DNA from 3 places in the Bacillus paramycoides genome. Region 1 is predicted to be linked to each of the others. Evidence: a T-box and tRNA genes for the amino acid it is inferred to sense, from the RefSeq annotation. Region 1 holds a T-box; the other regions hold tRNA genes.
The links. A T-box is a leader RNA that pairs with one kind of tRNA and senses whether it is charged. The one in region 1 lies ahead of tyrS (tyrosine--tRNA ligase), so its partner is inferred to be a tRNA-Tyr.
Positions count from the first base shown of each region.

Region 1 (5,113 bases):
AGCACGCGGCGTTACATTCTTAACAGGTCTTCCTGTAACAAACGTTGCTGGCAACGAAATCGACTTAAAAGATGGTCAAAAACTTGTTGCTAACACATTCGTTTGGACAGGTGGCGTTCAAGGTAACCCACTAATCGGTGAATCAGGTCTTGAAGTAAACCGTGGTCGTGCAACAGTTGATGCATACCTACAATCTACTTCTCACAAAAACGTATTCGTTGCTGGAGACAGCGCTGTTGTCTTCGCTCCAGACGGACGTCCATACCCACCAACTGCACAAATCGCTTGGCAAATGGGTGAGTTAATTGGATACAACTTATACGCTGCACTAAAAGGCAAAGCATTCGAAGAGTTCGCACCTGTAAACTCTGGAACACTTGCTAGTCTAGGACGTAAAGATGCTGTTGCTACAATCGGAGCAAGCAATACTCCACTTAAAGGCTTACCAGCATCATTAATGAAAGAAGCAAGTAACGTTCGTTACTTATCACACATTAAAGGTCTATTCAGCTTAGCTTACTAATCTGATTATAAGCCCGAATCATGCCCAGCATGGTTCGGGCTTTTTTAGTCCGTAATTTCCTCTAACTTATTTATTCGGCAGAAGAATAATATAACCCTTTTAATTATCTAAATTTACTGATTATTTTATGTCTAAATTGTGTATATGAAAGGATGGAAGTATTCTTTCTACTCCCATCCTTTCACACAAATTATTCTCCTAACTTCACTAAGCTGTAGTTCTTCTTCCCTTTACGAATAATAATAAATCGTCCATCAAATGAATTTTCTACAGTCACATCCGTATCTACATCCGTTACTTTTTCACCATTCATAGAAATAGCTCCGTTATTAATATCCTCACGTGCTTGTCGTCTAGATGGTTCAATTCCTAAATCGACTAGCCATTCTACGATATTTTTCGTCTCTTTTGAAGACTGGAATGTTGGCATTTCTTTAAAGCCTTGCTCAATTTCATCGGCTGTTAACGATTTAATATCTCCGCTAAATAATGCTGCGGTAATTTTCACAGCTTGCAGGAATGCCTCTTCTCCATGAACAAATTTCGTCATTTCTTCCGCTAATACTTTTTGCGCTTCACGTTTATGAGGCTCCGTTTCTACCTTCACTGCCAATTCATCGATGCGCTCTTTCGTTAAGAACGTAAAGTATTTCAAGTATTTAACGACATCACGGTCATCTGTATTTACCCAGAACTGGTAAAATTCAAATGGTGTTGTTTTTTCAGGATCAAGCCAAACCGCACCACCTGCTGATTTACCAAACTTCGTACCATCTGATTTCAACAATAACGGAATCGTTAATCCGAATACCTTCGCTTCGTGTCCTTCTAACTTACGAATTAAGTCTAACCCACTCGTAATATTTCCCCATTGGTCACTACCACCAATTTGCAGTTGAACATCTTCTTTCGTGTATAAATGATGGAAGTCCATCGCTTGCAAGATTTGGTACGTAAATTCTGTGAAAGAAATTCCTGTATCTAAACGACTTGCTACAATGTCCTTCGCTAACATGCTATTGATGCTAAAGTTTTTTCCGTAATCACGTAAAAATTCGATAATGTTTATTTCATGTGTCCAGTCGTAGTTATTTACCATCTTCACTTCGCTATTTCCGCCAAAATCAAACAGCTTTTTCATTTGCGCTGTTAACGCATCCACGTTATGCTGCACTACTTCTAACGTTTGAAGTTGACGTTCTGATTGACGTCCGCTCGGATCACCAATTGTTCCTGTTGCCCCGCCGATTAAAATAACTGGATGATGACCAGCTAACTGGAATCTCTTCATCATCATAAACGGAATCAAATGTCCGATATGCATACTATCACCAGTCGGATCAACTCCGCAGTATAGTGAAATCTTTTTCTCTTCTACTAGCTTACGTAAACCTTCTTCATCTGTCTGTTGATTAATGGCACCGCGCCATTCTAATTCATCAATAATGTTCATCTTTTGTCATCCCCTCTATTTTTTTGAAAACAAAAAATCCCTATGTCTATGACATAGGGACGATTATTCACCGTGTTACCACCCAGTTTGTATAAATAGCATAGCTACTCATACCACTCTTAGCAATAATATCGATTGCCAATCCGCTTAGCATTACCTAAGATACTCCAGAGTGTAATTCGCAAGTTTGTTTGTGCTAGGTTCCAGCAACCCCTAGCTCTCTCGTTAACAGTGACAAACTGCTACTGGGCTCTTTCAACGTATGTTATTTGTTAAATTATTAGCCATTATATTGAATCGCAAACAAATTGTCAACAATACCCAAATATTATTTTAAAATAATTCACAGTTTCATACGTAGAGTTTATTCTTTATCTTCTCCAATAATTCTTACTTCTCGCTCTAACTTCACGCCAAATTTCTCTTCAACAGTCTTTTGTACGAAGTGAATTAAATCGATGTAATCTTGTGCTGTTCCGTTATCAACATTCACCATAAATCCAGCGTGTTTTAGAGAAACTTCCACTCCGCCAATTCGCTTACCTTGTAGCCCTGATTCTTGAATTAGTTTACCAGCAAAGTTATTTGGTGGGCGCTTAAATACGCTACCACATGAAGGATATTCTAGAGGCTGTTTTGACTCACGTTTGAACGTTAAATCATCCATTTTTGCTTTAATTTCTTCATGTACACCTTCTTCAAGTTCAAATCTCGCTTCAAGAATAATGTAATGGTTGTTCGCAAATACACTCTTACGATATCCAAATTCAAATGCTTCTTTCGTCAAAGTACGTAGCTCTCCATCACCTGTCATTACGACAGCTTCTGTTAATACAAACGAAATTTCACCGCCGTAAGCACCAGCATTCATATATAATGCTCCGCCAACTGAACCTGGAATACCACAAGCAAACTCAAGACCCGTTAAATTATGATCTAATGCAATACGTGATACATCAATAATTGCCGCACCGCACTGTGCTACAATCGTCGTTCCTGTTACAGTAACACCTGTAATATGAATTAAACTTACTGTAATTCCGCGAATTCCACCATCTTTAATAATGACATTCGATCCATTTCCTAAAAACGTAACTGGAATATTATATTTGTTAGCATATTTAATAACTTTTTGAATTTCATCATAATTTGTCGGTGCAACGAACACATCTGCTTTTCCACCAACTTTAATATGCGTATGATTCTTTAACATTTCATCTTGTTTCACATGACCTTCAGGCAATACCGTACTTAAATATTCATAAACCTCTTGCATATTCATTTTACGATTCCTCTATTTCTATATTCTTTTTATCCCGTTATACGGGCCCATAATATCCCCACATACATGAAATGAACCTAAAGTGGTGGATACAGTGTACCCAAAATCAATTCGAGACACCTATAAACCTCTTAATTTATAAGAGGTGCCACTCATATTAAAATATATATTGCATAATAAAGCAACCCAAATGAGCTACTAAACTTGACATGTCATCAGAAAGACAACAATTTGTAAAATATATTACTTTTTCAACACACTATCCTTCAGTATCTTACTATATCATACGAAAATAAAGTGGTATTTTTTTGTAATATTTACTTTATTTTCATCACTAAAAAGGGAGGCTTTTACCTATGTAAAAGCCTCCCTTTCATCACTTATTATAAATTACTTTTCGTTCTCTTCTTTTTCCTTATCAAACCATAACAGCTCGTCATTATCAACTTCACCATTATAATTGATTAAGATTTCTTCTCCCGCTTTTATATCCTTATAAGCGAAGAAGTTAAACGTATGGTTCTCGAAGACAATATCATACGTTGCATTCGGTGTATATGAATGATTAAATAACATACCGTATCCTAAAAGGATTGCCGTATGATTTACCCCATACTCAAATGCGTAATCAGCAAGCAACGTTTTCTCAATGTGTTCATGCTGTTCATTCGGATAAGAGATAACTGGTGCTGCGTGTATCAACTCACCTTTTTTAATATCACGAGTTGCAAATACACCTCTATTAAATTCTCCATCACTAAGTTCAGAAGTCTTAACTTCGATCATATGCGTCACCTATATAATTCTTTCTTTGAAGTATTTTAATTCCGCTATTAGCTGAATTTTATCTCCTTAAGCTTGGCAGAAAACGCACAGAAAAGCAATTAAATTCCGCTCAAGTATTCGTTTAAATGAAAAAAGAGCACACATAGTGTGCCCTTTTGAAACGATATTACTTTTCTAAAATATCTTCTAACAACTTCACTTGCTCACTAACAGTATGTAATGTCTTCACTGATGTATCATTTCGATGTTTTTCTTCTTCCACACTTGCTAACACTTCTTCCGTAGCCGCAGAAGTTTGCTGAATTACATTAGAAGCATGTGTAACATCCTTTACGATATTCGTCGTTTTAACTTGGAAACTTTCTTGATGACCAACGATTTCTCTCATTACATCATTGATTGTATCAATAAACTTTCCTAAATCCGTTACGTTTGTTAAAACGCTTGCTAACATTTCGTTACATTCTTCTTGTACTCTTTCTGATTTCTCTACCTGCACTTCTACCTTACTTGCTTGATTACTAAACTCCTTCAAAATACCTTGAATTCTCCCCGCAGAACGATTCGATTCTTCGGCCAGCTTTAATACTTCATTCGCCACAATAGCAAACCCTTTTCCATGCTCACCTGCTCTTGCCGCTTCAATATTTGCATTTAAAGCTAGCAAACTCGTCTGACTTGAAATATTCGTTATTACATCTACAATTTCATTAATTTGCTTCGACTGTATCATTAAATCTCTAAATATAATTCCTGATTGTGAAACAACATCATTTAAACTTTTCATATTCGCTTCAAAATTTCGCAAAGTATGTACACTACCCTTTGAAATTTCTAAACTTTCATCAACACGAATCGATGCATTTCTTACTTGAGAAATGATTTGTTCAATATTCCCCTCCATCTCATTCAATACTTCTACCGAACGATGCATCATCTCTGATTGTGATTGAGTACCAACTGCCACCTCTTCAAAAGCGAAATTAATTTCACCCATCGACTCCATCGATATATTCATATTTTGTCTTAAATGATTGAAATTACTATCTAGTTTTACAACCGTTTCCTC
Region 1 covers NZ_CP152427.1:4,864,641-4,869,753, forward strand. Annotated here, with positions in the region: gene AAG068_RS25425 (NAD(P)/FAD-dependent oxidoreductase) at 1-523, shown strand, start outside; gene tyrS (tyrosine--tRNA ligase) at 714-1,976, opposite strand; T-box leader at 2,029-2,244, opposite strand; gene murB (UDP-N-acetylmuramate dehydrogenase) at 2,341-3,258, opposite strand; gene AAG068_RS25440 (SET domain-containing protein) at 3,649-4,044, opposite strand; gene AAG068_RS25445 (DUF4077 domain-containing protein) at 4,211-5,113, opposite strand, start outside.

Region 2 (5,113 bases), 960 kb from region 1:
TCAGGCTCAGCATACACGATAACAGCATCTTCTTCTTCAAGAATATCACGTGCATCCACATCTGCTTCCATTAAAATTTCAAGCACTTCATCTGATGTTTTCCCTTCAAGACCGATAACAGCTGTCGCATCAAACATGTAAGCTACAGAACCGTTTACACCCATGTTACCACTGTTTTTGCTAAATGCAGCTCGTACATCTGCTGCAGTACGGTTTACGTTATTCGTAAGTGTATCTACAATTACCATAGATCCATTTGGTCCGAATCCTTCATAACGAAGCTCATCATAATTTTCTTCTGAACCGCCTTTTGCTTTTTCAACTGCACGATCGATAATTGTTCTTGGAACATTATATGTTTTCGCACGTTCCAATACAACTCTAAGCGCTTGGTTTGATTCTGGATCTGGCTCGCCTTGTTTTGCCGCCACATAAATTTCACGTCCAAATTTCGCGTATATACGGCTAGTATTTGCATCTTTTGATGCTTTTTTATCCTTAATATTATTCCATTTACGACCCATACTTTCCACTCTCTTTCCCGTTTTAAATCTACATAAAAATATTAATATGAAATATAATGTGTATTCAACACATTTTTAAAAGAAATATAAAAAGTTCATCTTTAATTCATATTACAGACATAATATAAATCACTATCATTTTGTTCTTTCGACAAGTTATATTATACATGAATTCCTACGTTTATTACGAATTTTAGAAGCACATAGTATAATTTAACAAAAAAACTCTAACTTTTCTGTTAGAGTTTTTTATATCGCCGATACCTATTTCCATAATATCACTATAATTACTTTCTATTGTTGTATAATTAAAATAAGAAAAAATTTAAAGGGGAAATGGGGGAGAATTATGACACATTCAAACGAAAAAAACACACATGCTCTTAAAGGAATAGGAGAAAAGCTAAACCCAACTATCTATCAAGTGAGATTGATGAAATTAGATGAACCAATTCGATTTGAGTCGTTTCCTGAATTAAAGGAATTAGGAGACTGGTTGAGCACTTCAACGCAAATGTGGGCGTGCCACTCAACTATGTACAAGTACAACAGAGCAGAGTTTGAAAAGAGGTTTTTAGAAATTACAAACTTAACCGTTGATAATGTACTAATATCTACTGGTGGTGTCGGATTTAACTTCATGTCACCGGGGTGGAGAAATTCTCTCTAGAGTGCTCAAAAAGAATATTGTATATCCAATATTCCGATGGCATTTTATAGAATAATGGAATGAACAGGATAAAAATGAATATTCGTTTTTATCCTGTTCATTTTTCGTAGTTTACTCCAACTGTATCGCATGGGCTTTCATAGAGAAAAAATTTAATGCTTCTTCATCAATGGTTACATACGGCGATTTCTTTGCCAATTTTAATTCTGCTTCTAGTAATAATGTTCTACGTTTACCCACCGCACACGACCTTTTTAGTGCTTATTTTACCGTCTAATGAAAACATAAAAAAGCTCTATACAATTAGTATAGAGCTTTTTTATTACGCCGTTCGTGATACCGATGGTCGGGGTCGAACCGACACTCCCGAAGGAACACGATTTTGAGTCGTGCGCGTCTGCCAATTCCGCCACATCGGCACAAAAGAAAAGGCGGCAACCGGATTTGAACCGGTGATAAAGGTTTTGCAGACCTCTGCCTTACCACTTGGCTATGCCGCCATATAAAATTTTACTGGAGCGGAAGACGGGATTCGAACCCGCGACCCCAACCTTGGCAAGGTTGTATTCTACCACTGAACTACTTCCGCAAAAATGGCTGGGCTAGCTGGATTCGAACCAGCGCATGACGGAGTCAAAGTCCGTTGCCTTACCGCTTGGCTATAGCCCATCGAATTCCTACTTAATTATATGTAAGTATCCATTAGATTATTTGTAATTTTTAAAATAAAAATGGGGCGACTGATGGGAATCGAACCCACGAATGCCGGAGCCACAATCCGGTGCGTTAACCACTTCGCCACAACCGCCATGTTGTGTAAATATATTTGGCAGGGGCAGTAGGAATCGAACCCACACTGGAGGTTTTGGAGACCTCAGTTCTACCTTTAAACTATGCCCCTATGCAAATGGTGGAGGGGGGCAGATTCGAACTGCCGAACCCGAAGGAGCGGATTTACAGTCCGCCGCGTTTAGCCACTTCGCTACCCCTCCGAAACTTACATGGTGCCGGCTAGAGGACTTGAACCCCCAACCTACTGATTACAAGTCAGTTGCTCTACCAATTGAGCTAAGCCGGCGTATATGATTAAGATAAATGGTGGCTCGGGACGGAATCGAACCGCCGACACGAGGATTTTCAGTCCTCTGCTCTACCGACTGAGCTACCGAGCCTTATTAAAATGGCGGTCCCGACCGGGGTCGAACCGGCGATCTCCTGCGTGACAGGCAGGCATGTTAACCACTACACCACGGGACCATTTGGTTGCGGGGACAGGATTTGAACCTGCGACCTTCGGGTTATGAGCCCGACGAGCTACCGTGCTGCTCCACCCCGCGATAATACTATTCATATAATTTATATGGTGGAGGATGACGGGATCGAACCGCCGACCCCCTGCTTGTAAGGCAGGTGCTCTCCCAGCTGAGCTAATCCTCCAAAGTGGTGACCCGTACGGGATTCGAACCCGTGTTACCGCCGTGAAAGGGCGGTGTCTTAACCACTTGACCAACGGGCCAAATATTATAAATCCTATGGCGGAGAGCAAGGGATTCGAACCCTTGATACGCTTATGACGTATACACGATTTCCAATCGTGCTCCTTCGGCCAACTCGGACAGCTCTCCAATGGCTCCGCAGGTAGGAATCGAACCTACGACCGATCGGTTAACAGCCGATAGCTCTACCGCTGAGCTACTGCGGAATAATATTGCCTGGCAACGTCCTACTCTCACAGGGACAAGGTCCCAACTACCATCGGCGCTAGAGAGCTTAACTTCCGTGTTCGGTATGGGAACGGGTGTGACCTCTCTGCCATCATTACCAGACATTATTCTTTTGAGACAATCATTATTATAACTTATTTTCTTTAAAAGTCAACAAGTTTTTTTATGTTCTCTCAAAACTAGATAACATTGCTTCATATTATATGGTTAAGTCCTCGATCTATTAGTATTCGTCAGCTCCACATGTCACCATGCTTCCACCTCGAACCTATCAACCTGATCATCTTTCAGGGATCTTACTAGCTTACGCTATGGGAAATCTCATCTTGAGGGGGGCTTCATGCTTAGATGCTTTCAGCACTTATCCCTTCCGCACATAGCTACCCAGCTATGCCCTTGGCAGAACAACTGGTACACCAGCGGTGCGTCCATCCCGGTCCTCTCGTACTAAGGACAGCTCCTCTCAAATTTCCTACGCCCACGACGGATAGGGACCGAACTGTCTCACGACGTTCTGAACCCAGCTCGCGTACCGCTTTAATGGGCGAACAGCCCAACCCTTGGGACCGACTACAGCCCCAGGATGCGATGAGCCGACATCGAGGTGCCAAACCTCCCCGTCGATGTGGACTCTTGGGGGAGATAAGCCTGTTATCCCCGGGGTAGCTTTTATCCGTTGAGCGATGGCCCTTCCATGCGGAACCACCGGATCACTAAGCCCGACTTTCGTCCCTGCTCGACTTGTAGGTCTCGCAGTCAAGCTCCCTTATGCCTTTGCACTCTACGAATGATTTCCAACCATTCTGAGGGAACCTTTGGGCGCCTCCGTTACACTTTAGGAGGCGACCGCCCCAGTCAAACTGCCCACCTGACACTGTCTCCCGGGTCGATAAGACCCGTAGGTTAGAATTTCAATACAGTCAGGGCGGTATCCCACCAGCGCCTCCACCGAAGCTAGCGCTCCGGTTTCAAAGGCTCCCGCCTATCCTGTACAAACTGTACCAAAATTCAATATCAGGCTACAGTAAAGCTCCACGGGGTCTTTCCGTCCTGTCGCGGGTAACCTGCATCTTCACAGGTACTATAATTTCACCGAGTCTCTGGTTGAGACAGTGCCCAAATCGTTACACCTTTCGTGCGGGTCGGAACTTACCCGACAAGGAATTTCGCTACCTTAGGACCGTTATAGTTACGGCCGCCGTTTACTGGGGCTTCAGTTCAGAGCTTCGCTTACGCTAACCCCTCTCCTTAACCTTCCAGCACCGGGCAGGTGTCACCCCCTATACTTCGCCTTACGGCTTCGCAGAGAGCTGTGTTTTTGCTAAACAGTCGCTTGGGCCTATTCACTGCGGCTTTCCGTTAAGAAAGCACCCCTTCTCCCGAAGTTACGGGGTCATTTTGCCGAGTTCCTTAACCAGAGTTCTCTCGCACACCTTAGGATTCTCTCCTCGCCTACCTGTGTCGGTTTGCGGTACAGGCACCTTTTATCTCGCTAGAAGCTTTTCTTGGCAGCGGGGAATCAAAGACTTCGCTCCATAAGGAGCTTCCCCATCACAGCTCAGCCTTCACGATAAGCGGATTTGCCTACTTATCAGCCTAACTGCTTGGACGTGCACAACCAATCGCACGCTTCTTCTATCCTTCTGCGTCCCTCCATTGCTCAAACGATAAAGAGGTGGTACAGGAATATCAACCTGTTGTCCATCGCCTACGCCTGTCGGCCTCGGCTTAGGTCCTGACTAACCCTGAGCGGACGAGCCTTCCTCAGGAAACCTTAGGCATTCGGTGGACGGGATTCTCACCCGTCTTTCGCTACTCATACCGGCATTCTCACTTCTAAGCACTCCACCAGTCCTTACGGTCTGACTTCACTGTCCTTAGAACGCTCCCCTACCACTGATACCATTCGGTATCAATCCGCAGCTTCGGTGGTGTATTTAGCCCCGGTACATTTTCGGCGCAGAGTCACTCGACTAGTGAGCTATTACGCACTCTTTAAATGGTGGCTGCTTCTAAGCCAACATCCTAGTTGTCTAAGCAACTCCACATCCTTTTCCACTTAATACACACTTTGGGACCTTAGCTGGCGGTCTGGGCTGTTTCCCTTTTGACTACGGATCTTATCACTCGCAGTCTGACTCCTAAGGATAAGTCATTGGCATTCGGAGTTTGACTGAATTCGGTAATCCGATGAG
Region 2 covers NZ_CP152427.1:527,663-532,775, reverse strand. Annotated here, with positions in the region: gene AAG068_RS02830 (YebC/PmpR family DNA-binding transcriptional regulator) at 1-524, opposite strand, end outside; gene AAG068_RS02825 (DUF3884 family protein) at 874-1,194, shown strand; gene AAG068_RS02820 (hypothetical protein) at 1,306-1,434, opposite strand; tRNA gene AAG068_RS02815 (tRNA-Leu) at 1,532-1,613, opposite strand; tRNA gene AAG068_RS02810 (tRNA-Cys) at 1,624-1,694, opposite strand; tRNA gene AAG068_RS02805 (tRNA-Gly) at 1,709-1,783, opposite strand; tRNA gene AAG068_RS02800 (tRNA-Gln) at 1,789-1,863, opposite strand; tRNA gene AAG068_RS02795 (tRNA-His) at 1,927-2,002, opposite strand; tRNA gene AAG068_RS02790 (tRNA-Trp) at 2,022-2,095, opposite strand; tRNA gene AAG068_RS02785 (tRNA-Tyr) at 2,103-2,186, opposite strand; tRNA gene AAG068_RS02780 (tRNA-Thr) at 2,197-2,272, opposite strand; tRNA gene AAG068_RS02775 (tRNA-Phe) at 2,291-2,366, opposite strand; tRNA gene AAG068_RS02770 (tRNA-Asp) at 2,376-2,451, opposite strand; tRNA gene AAG068_RS02765 (tRNA-Met) at 2,455-2,531, opposite strand; tRNA gene AAG068_RS02760 (tRNA-Val) at 2,556-2,631, opposite strand; tRNA gene AAG068_RS02755 (tRNA-Glu) at 2,636-2,710, opposite strand; tRNA gene AAG068_RS02750 (tRNA-Ser) at 2,728-2,819, opposite strand; tRNA gene AAG068_RS02745 (tRNA-Asn) at 2,822-2,896, opposite strand; rRNA gene rrf (5S ribosomal RNA) at 2,905-3,020, opposite strand; rRNA gene AAG068_RS02735 (23S ribosomal RNA) at 3,122-5,113, opposite strand, start outside.
Region 2: it encodes a tRNA-Tyr, which carries the amino acid that the T-box ahead of tyrS (tyrosine--tRNA ligase) is inferred to sense. The anticodon was not compared.

Region 3 (5,113 bases), 580 kb from region 1:
AAATCGTATTTACCTCAACAAACTCAGCAGATGTAACAATATCAGCTTCCGCTAACATTTCCATTGCTAAGTGGCTTTCACGATAAGATAAACCACCAATTACAGGTGTTCCAACTCCTGGTGCATCGTGAGGATCAAGGCCATCTAAATCTAATGATAAATGTACACCATCAGTATGAGATAAATACGCGATTGTTTCTTCCATAACGGCCGTCATACCCATACGATCAATCTCGTGCATTGAGAATACTTTAATGCCTTCATTACGAATAAAGTCTTTTTCTCCTTCATCTAGTGCACGTGCACCGATAATTACAACGTTCTCTTTTTTCACCTTTGGATATGCCCCGTATAAATCTACAAGTGAAGGATGTCCATACCCTAAACTTGCAGCAAGTGACATACCATGAATATTTCCAGATGGTGAAGTTTCCTCTGTATTTAAATCACCATGTGCATCATACCAAATAACACCTAAGTTTTTATAATGTTTTGCAACACCAGCTAATGTACCAATAGCAATACTATGGTCGCCACCTAATACAAGTGGAAAACGTCCTTCTTCTATAATATGATCCACCTTACTTGCTAATTCGTTACATACAGTTGCAACTTGTGTAAGGTTTCTTAAGCTTGTATTTACATCTATTTCTTTTTCTCTCTCTATACATATATCTCCCATATCTTTAACGTCATATCCAATTCCTTCGATTCTTTCAATTACACCTGCATAACGGATTGCGCTCGGCCCCATATCAACTCCACGACGCATTTGTCCTAAGTCCATTGGAACTCCAATAACTGAGATTTCTTTTTTCATAGATAGTATCCCCCTTTTGTGCCTTCACTAAATATTTTAAATCTTTTATATAGTCTGACTCAACTCGACATTTTTCTGTATGGATATACAAATTATTCACTTATATTTGCTTTAAAATCCAAATGTTAAGACTATTCTATGTATAAAGTTAACTTAATGAAATAACTACCATCATTATTATTAAATAATAATAAAAAACACTCCTACATTTAGAAGTGTTTTTCTGATGCTATTTTCCACACTAATGCAATATTCTTTGCTGTCATTTCAACATTCTCTTCTGCTACTTTATATGCCTCTTCTAATGTCATCGGACTCGCTGTAATACTAAATACTGCATCAATTCCTTTTCCATGGACAGCCGGATAATTAGGAGATACAGATCCTCCAATAGCGATAACAGGAATATAAAAACGCTTTGCACGCTCCGCAACACCTACAGGGGCCTTTCCATATGCTGTTTGTTCATCTATTCTACCTTCACCAGTTATAATTAAATCTGCTCCTTCTATATGCTTATCAAAATTTGTATAATCTAATACAATTTCAATTCCTCTCCGCAAGTTTCCCTTTAACACTGCAATAACAGCTGCTCCCATTCCTCCTGCAGCTCCTGCACCAGACATTTGAGATACGTCACAAGATAAGAATTGTTTAAAAATATGCGCATAATGCTTTAAATTCTCATCCAGCTCTTTCATCATCTCTGCATCCGCACCCTTTTGCCGTCCAAATACGAAAGATGCTCCTCTTATTCCAACTAACGGATTATCTACATCACATGCTGCTTCTATCTTTATATGCGCTAAACGGGAATCCATTTGGGAAAAATCAATAGCGACAATCGAATGTAACGTCCCTCCAGATGGATCTATGACTTCCCCTTCTCCATCTATAAACCTGACTCCTAAAGCCGACAACATACCCGCTCCACCATCATTTGTAGCACTTCCTCCAAGTCCTAAAATAATGTGCTCAGCTCCTTCGTCTAGTGCATGTAGTATAAGTTCTCCTGTTCCTTTCGTCGTTGTAATAAGTGGGTTTCGTTTTTCTACCGGAACATGTTGTAATCCTGATGCTGCTGCCATTTCAATAAACGCTGTCTTTTTATCTTTAGACATACCATAAAAGGCTTGTACGCTCTCTCTAAGCGGCCCTGTCACACGAAGTGATATAATACTTCCTCCTGTAGCATCAACAAGGGAATCAACCGTTCCTTCCCCTCCATCTCCAATCGGTATCTTTACATATTCTGCATTAGGGAAAATTGTCCCAAAACCTCTTTCTATAGCTTCACATACTTCTATAGCTTTTAAGCTTTCTTTATATGAATCAGATGCAATAACAACTTTCACAATTATCCCCTACCCTTTACTTTTACGTTTTCTTCATTTTAAACGACAAGTATGAAGGTTGTCTTTTCAAACACAAAAAAAGCTTACATCATATGATGTAAGCTTTTCTATTAGATGGAGCCTAGCGGGATCGAACCGCTGACCTCCTGCGTGCAAGGCAGGCGCTCTCCCAGCTGAGCTAAGGCCCCTTAGTAATTAAGCGGAAGACGGGATTCGAACCCGCGACCCCAACCTTGGCAAGGTTGTATTCTACCACTGAACTACTTCCGCGAAAATGGTGAGCCATGAAGGACTCGAACCTTCGACCCTCTGATTAAAAGTCAGATGCTCTACCAACTGAGCTAATGGCTCGTAAATGGCTGGGCTAGCTGGATTCGAACCAGCGCATGACGGAGTCAAAGTCCGTTGCCTTACCGCTTGGCTATAGCCCATTAATATTTACTAGTATGGTTATCTTTTCAAAAAAATAAACCCTCTCAGGTTATTTTAAAGAAAATGGTGGAGGGGGGCAGATTCGAACTGCCGAACCCGAAGGAGCGGATTTACAGTCCGCCGCGTTTAGCCACTTCGCTACCCCTCCGACATTTAAAATATATATGGTGGAGGATGACGGGATCGAACCGCCGACCCCCTGCTTGTAAGGCAGGTGCTCTCCCAGCTGAGCTAATCCTCCAAAAGTGGTGACCCGTACGGGATTCGAACCCGTGTTACCGCCGTGAAAGGGCGGTGTCTTAACCACTTGACCAACGGGCCAAAAATTGTAAAAATCTTCCCAAGCTTCCAACCGGGCTTGAACCGGTGACCTCTTCCTTACCATGGAAGTGCTCTACCAGCTGAGCTATGGAAGCATAATGGCTCCGCAGGTAGGACTCGAACCTACGACCGATCGGTTAACAGCCGATAGCTCTACCACTGAGCTACTGCGGAATAATATTAGCCTGGCAACGTCCTACTCTCACAGGGACAAGGTCCCAACTACCATCGGCGCTAGAGAACTTAACTTCCGTGTTCGGTATGGGAACGGGTGTGACCTCTCTGCCATCATTACCAGACTTTTATCATTATAAACATTTCTTTCGAAATGTCAAGAAGAAAATTATATATTCCTTCAAAACTAGATAACATTGCTTCATATTATATGGTTAAGTCCTCGATCTATTAGTATTCGTCAGCTCCACATGTCACCATGCTTCCACCTCGAACCTATCAACCTGATCATCTTTCAGGGATCTTACTAGCTTACGCTATGGGAAATCTCATCTTGAGGGGGGCTTCATGCTTAGATGCTTTCAGCACTTATCCCTTCCGCACATAGCTACCCAGCTATGCCCTTGGCAGAACAACTGGTACACCAGCGGTGCGTCCATCCCGGTCCTCTCGTACTAAGGACAGCTCCTCTCAAATTTCCTACGCCCACGACGGATAGGGACCGAACTGTCTCACGACGTTCTGAACCCAGCTCGCGTACCGCTTTAATGGGCGAACAGCCCAACCCTTGGGACCGACTACAGCCCCAGGATGCGATGAGCCGACATCGAGGTGCCAAACCTCCCCGTCGATGTGGACTCTTGGGGGAGATAAGCCTGTTATCCCCGGGGTAGCTTTTATCCGTTGAGCGATGGCCCTTCCATGCGGAACCACCGGATCACTAAGCCCGACTTTCGTCCCTGCTCGACTTGTAGGTCTCGCAGTCAAGCTCCCTTATGCCTTTGCACTCTACGAATGATTTCCAACCATTCTGAGGGAACCTTTGGGCGCCTCCGTTACACTTTAGGAGGCGACCGCCCCAGTCAAACTGCCCACCTGACACTGTCTCCCGGGTCGATAAGACCCGTAGGTTAGAATTTCAATACAGTCAGGGCGGTATCCCACCAGCGCCTCCACCGAAGCTAGCGCTCCGGTTTCAAAGGCTCCCGCCTATCCTGTACAAACTGTACCAAAATTCAATATCAGGCTACAGTAAAGCTCCACGGGGTCTTTCCGTCCTGTCGCGGGTAACCTGCATCTTCACAGGTACTATAATTTCACCGAGTCTCTGGTTGAGACAGTGCCCAAATCGTTACACCTTTCGTGCGGGTCGGAACTTACCCGACAAGGAATTTCGCTACCTTAGGACCGTTATAGTTACGGCCGCCGTTTACTGGGGCTTCAGTTCAGAGCTTCGCTTACGCTAACCCCTCTCCTTAACCTTCCAGCACCGGGCAGGTGTCACCCCCTATACTTCGCCTTACGGCTTCGCAGAGAGCTGTGTTTTTGCTAAACAGTCGCTTGGGCCTATTCACTGCGGCTTTCCGTTAAGAAAGCACCCCTTCTCCCGAAGTTACGGGGTCATTTTGCCGAGTTCCTTAACCAGAGTTCTCTCGCACACCTTAGGATTCTCTCCTCGCCTACCTGTGTCGGTTTGCGGTACAGGCACCTTTTATCTCGCTAGAAGCTTTTCTTGGCAGCGGGGAATCAAAGACTTCGCTCCATAAGGAGCTTCCCCATCACAGCTCAGCCTTCACGATAAGCGGATTTTCCTACTTATCAGCCTAACTGCTTGGACGTGCACAACCAATCGCACGCTTCTTCTATCCTTCTGCGTCCCTCCATTGCTCAAACGATAAAGAGGTGGTACAGGAATATCAACCTGTTGTCCATCGCCTACGCCTGTCGGCCTCGGCTTAGGTCCTGACTAACCCTGAGCGGACGAGCCTTCCTCAGGAAACCTTAGGCATTCGGTGGACGGGATTCTCACCCGTCTTTCGCTACTCATACCGGCATTCTCACTTCTAAGCACTCCACCAGTCCTTACGGTCTGACTTCACTGTCCTTAGAACGCTCCCCTACCACTGATACCATTCGGTATCAATCCGCAGCTTCGGTGGTGTATTTAGCCCCGGTACATTTTCGGCGCAGAGTCACTCGACTAGTGAGCTATTACGCACTCTTTAAATGG
Region 3 covers NZ_CP152427.1:153,839-158,951, reverse strand. Annotated here, with positions in the region: gene rocF (arginase) at 1-820, opposite strand, end outside; gene AAG068_RS00940 (glycerate kinase) at 1,030-2,175, opposite strand; tRNA gene AAG068_RS00935 (tRNA-Ala) at 2,291-2,363, opposite strand; tRNA gene AAG068_RS00930 (tRNA-Gly) at 2,374-2,445, opposite strand; tRNA gene AAG068_RS00925 (tRNA-Lys) at 2,451-2,526, opposite strand; tRNA gene AAG068_RS00920 (tRNA-Gln) at 2,532-2,606, opposite strand; tRNA gene AAG068_RS00915 (tRNA-Tyr) at 2,672-2,755, opposite strand; tRNA gene AAG068_RS00910 (tRNA-Val) at 2,773-2,848, opposite strand; tRNA gene AAG068_RS00905 (tRNA-Glu) at 2,854-2,928, opposite strand; tRNA gene AAG068_RS00900 (tRNA-Thr) at 2,951-3,023, opposite strand; tRNA gene AAG068_RS00895 (tRNA-Asn) at 3,028-3,102, opposite strand; rRNA gene rrf (5S ribosomal RNA) at 3,112-3,227, opposite strand; rRNA gene AAG068_RS00885 (23S ribosomal RNA) at 3,314-5,113, opposite strand, start outside.
Region 3: it encodes a tRNA-Tyr, which carries the amino acid that the T-box ahead of tyrS (tyrosine--tRNA ligase) is inferred to sense. The anticodon was not compared.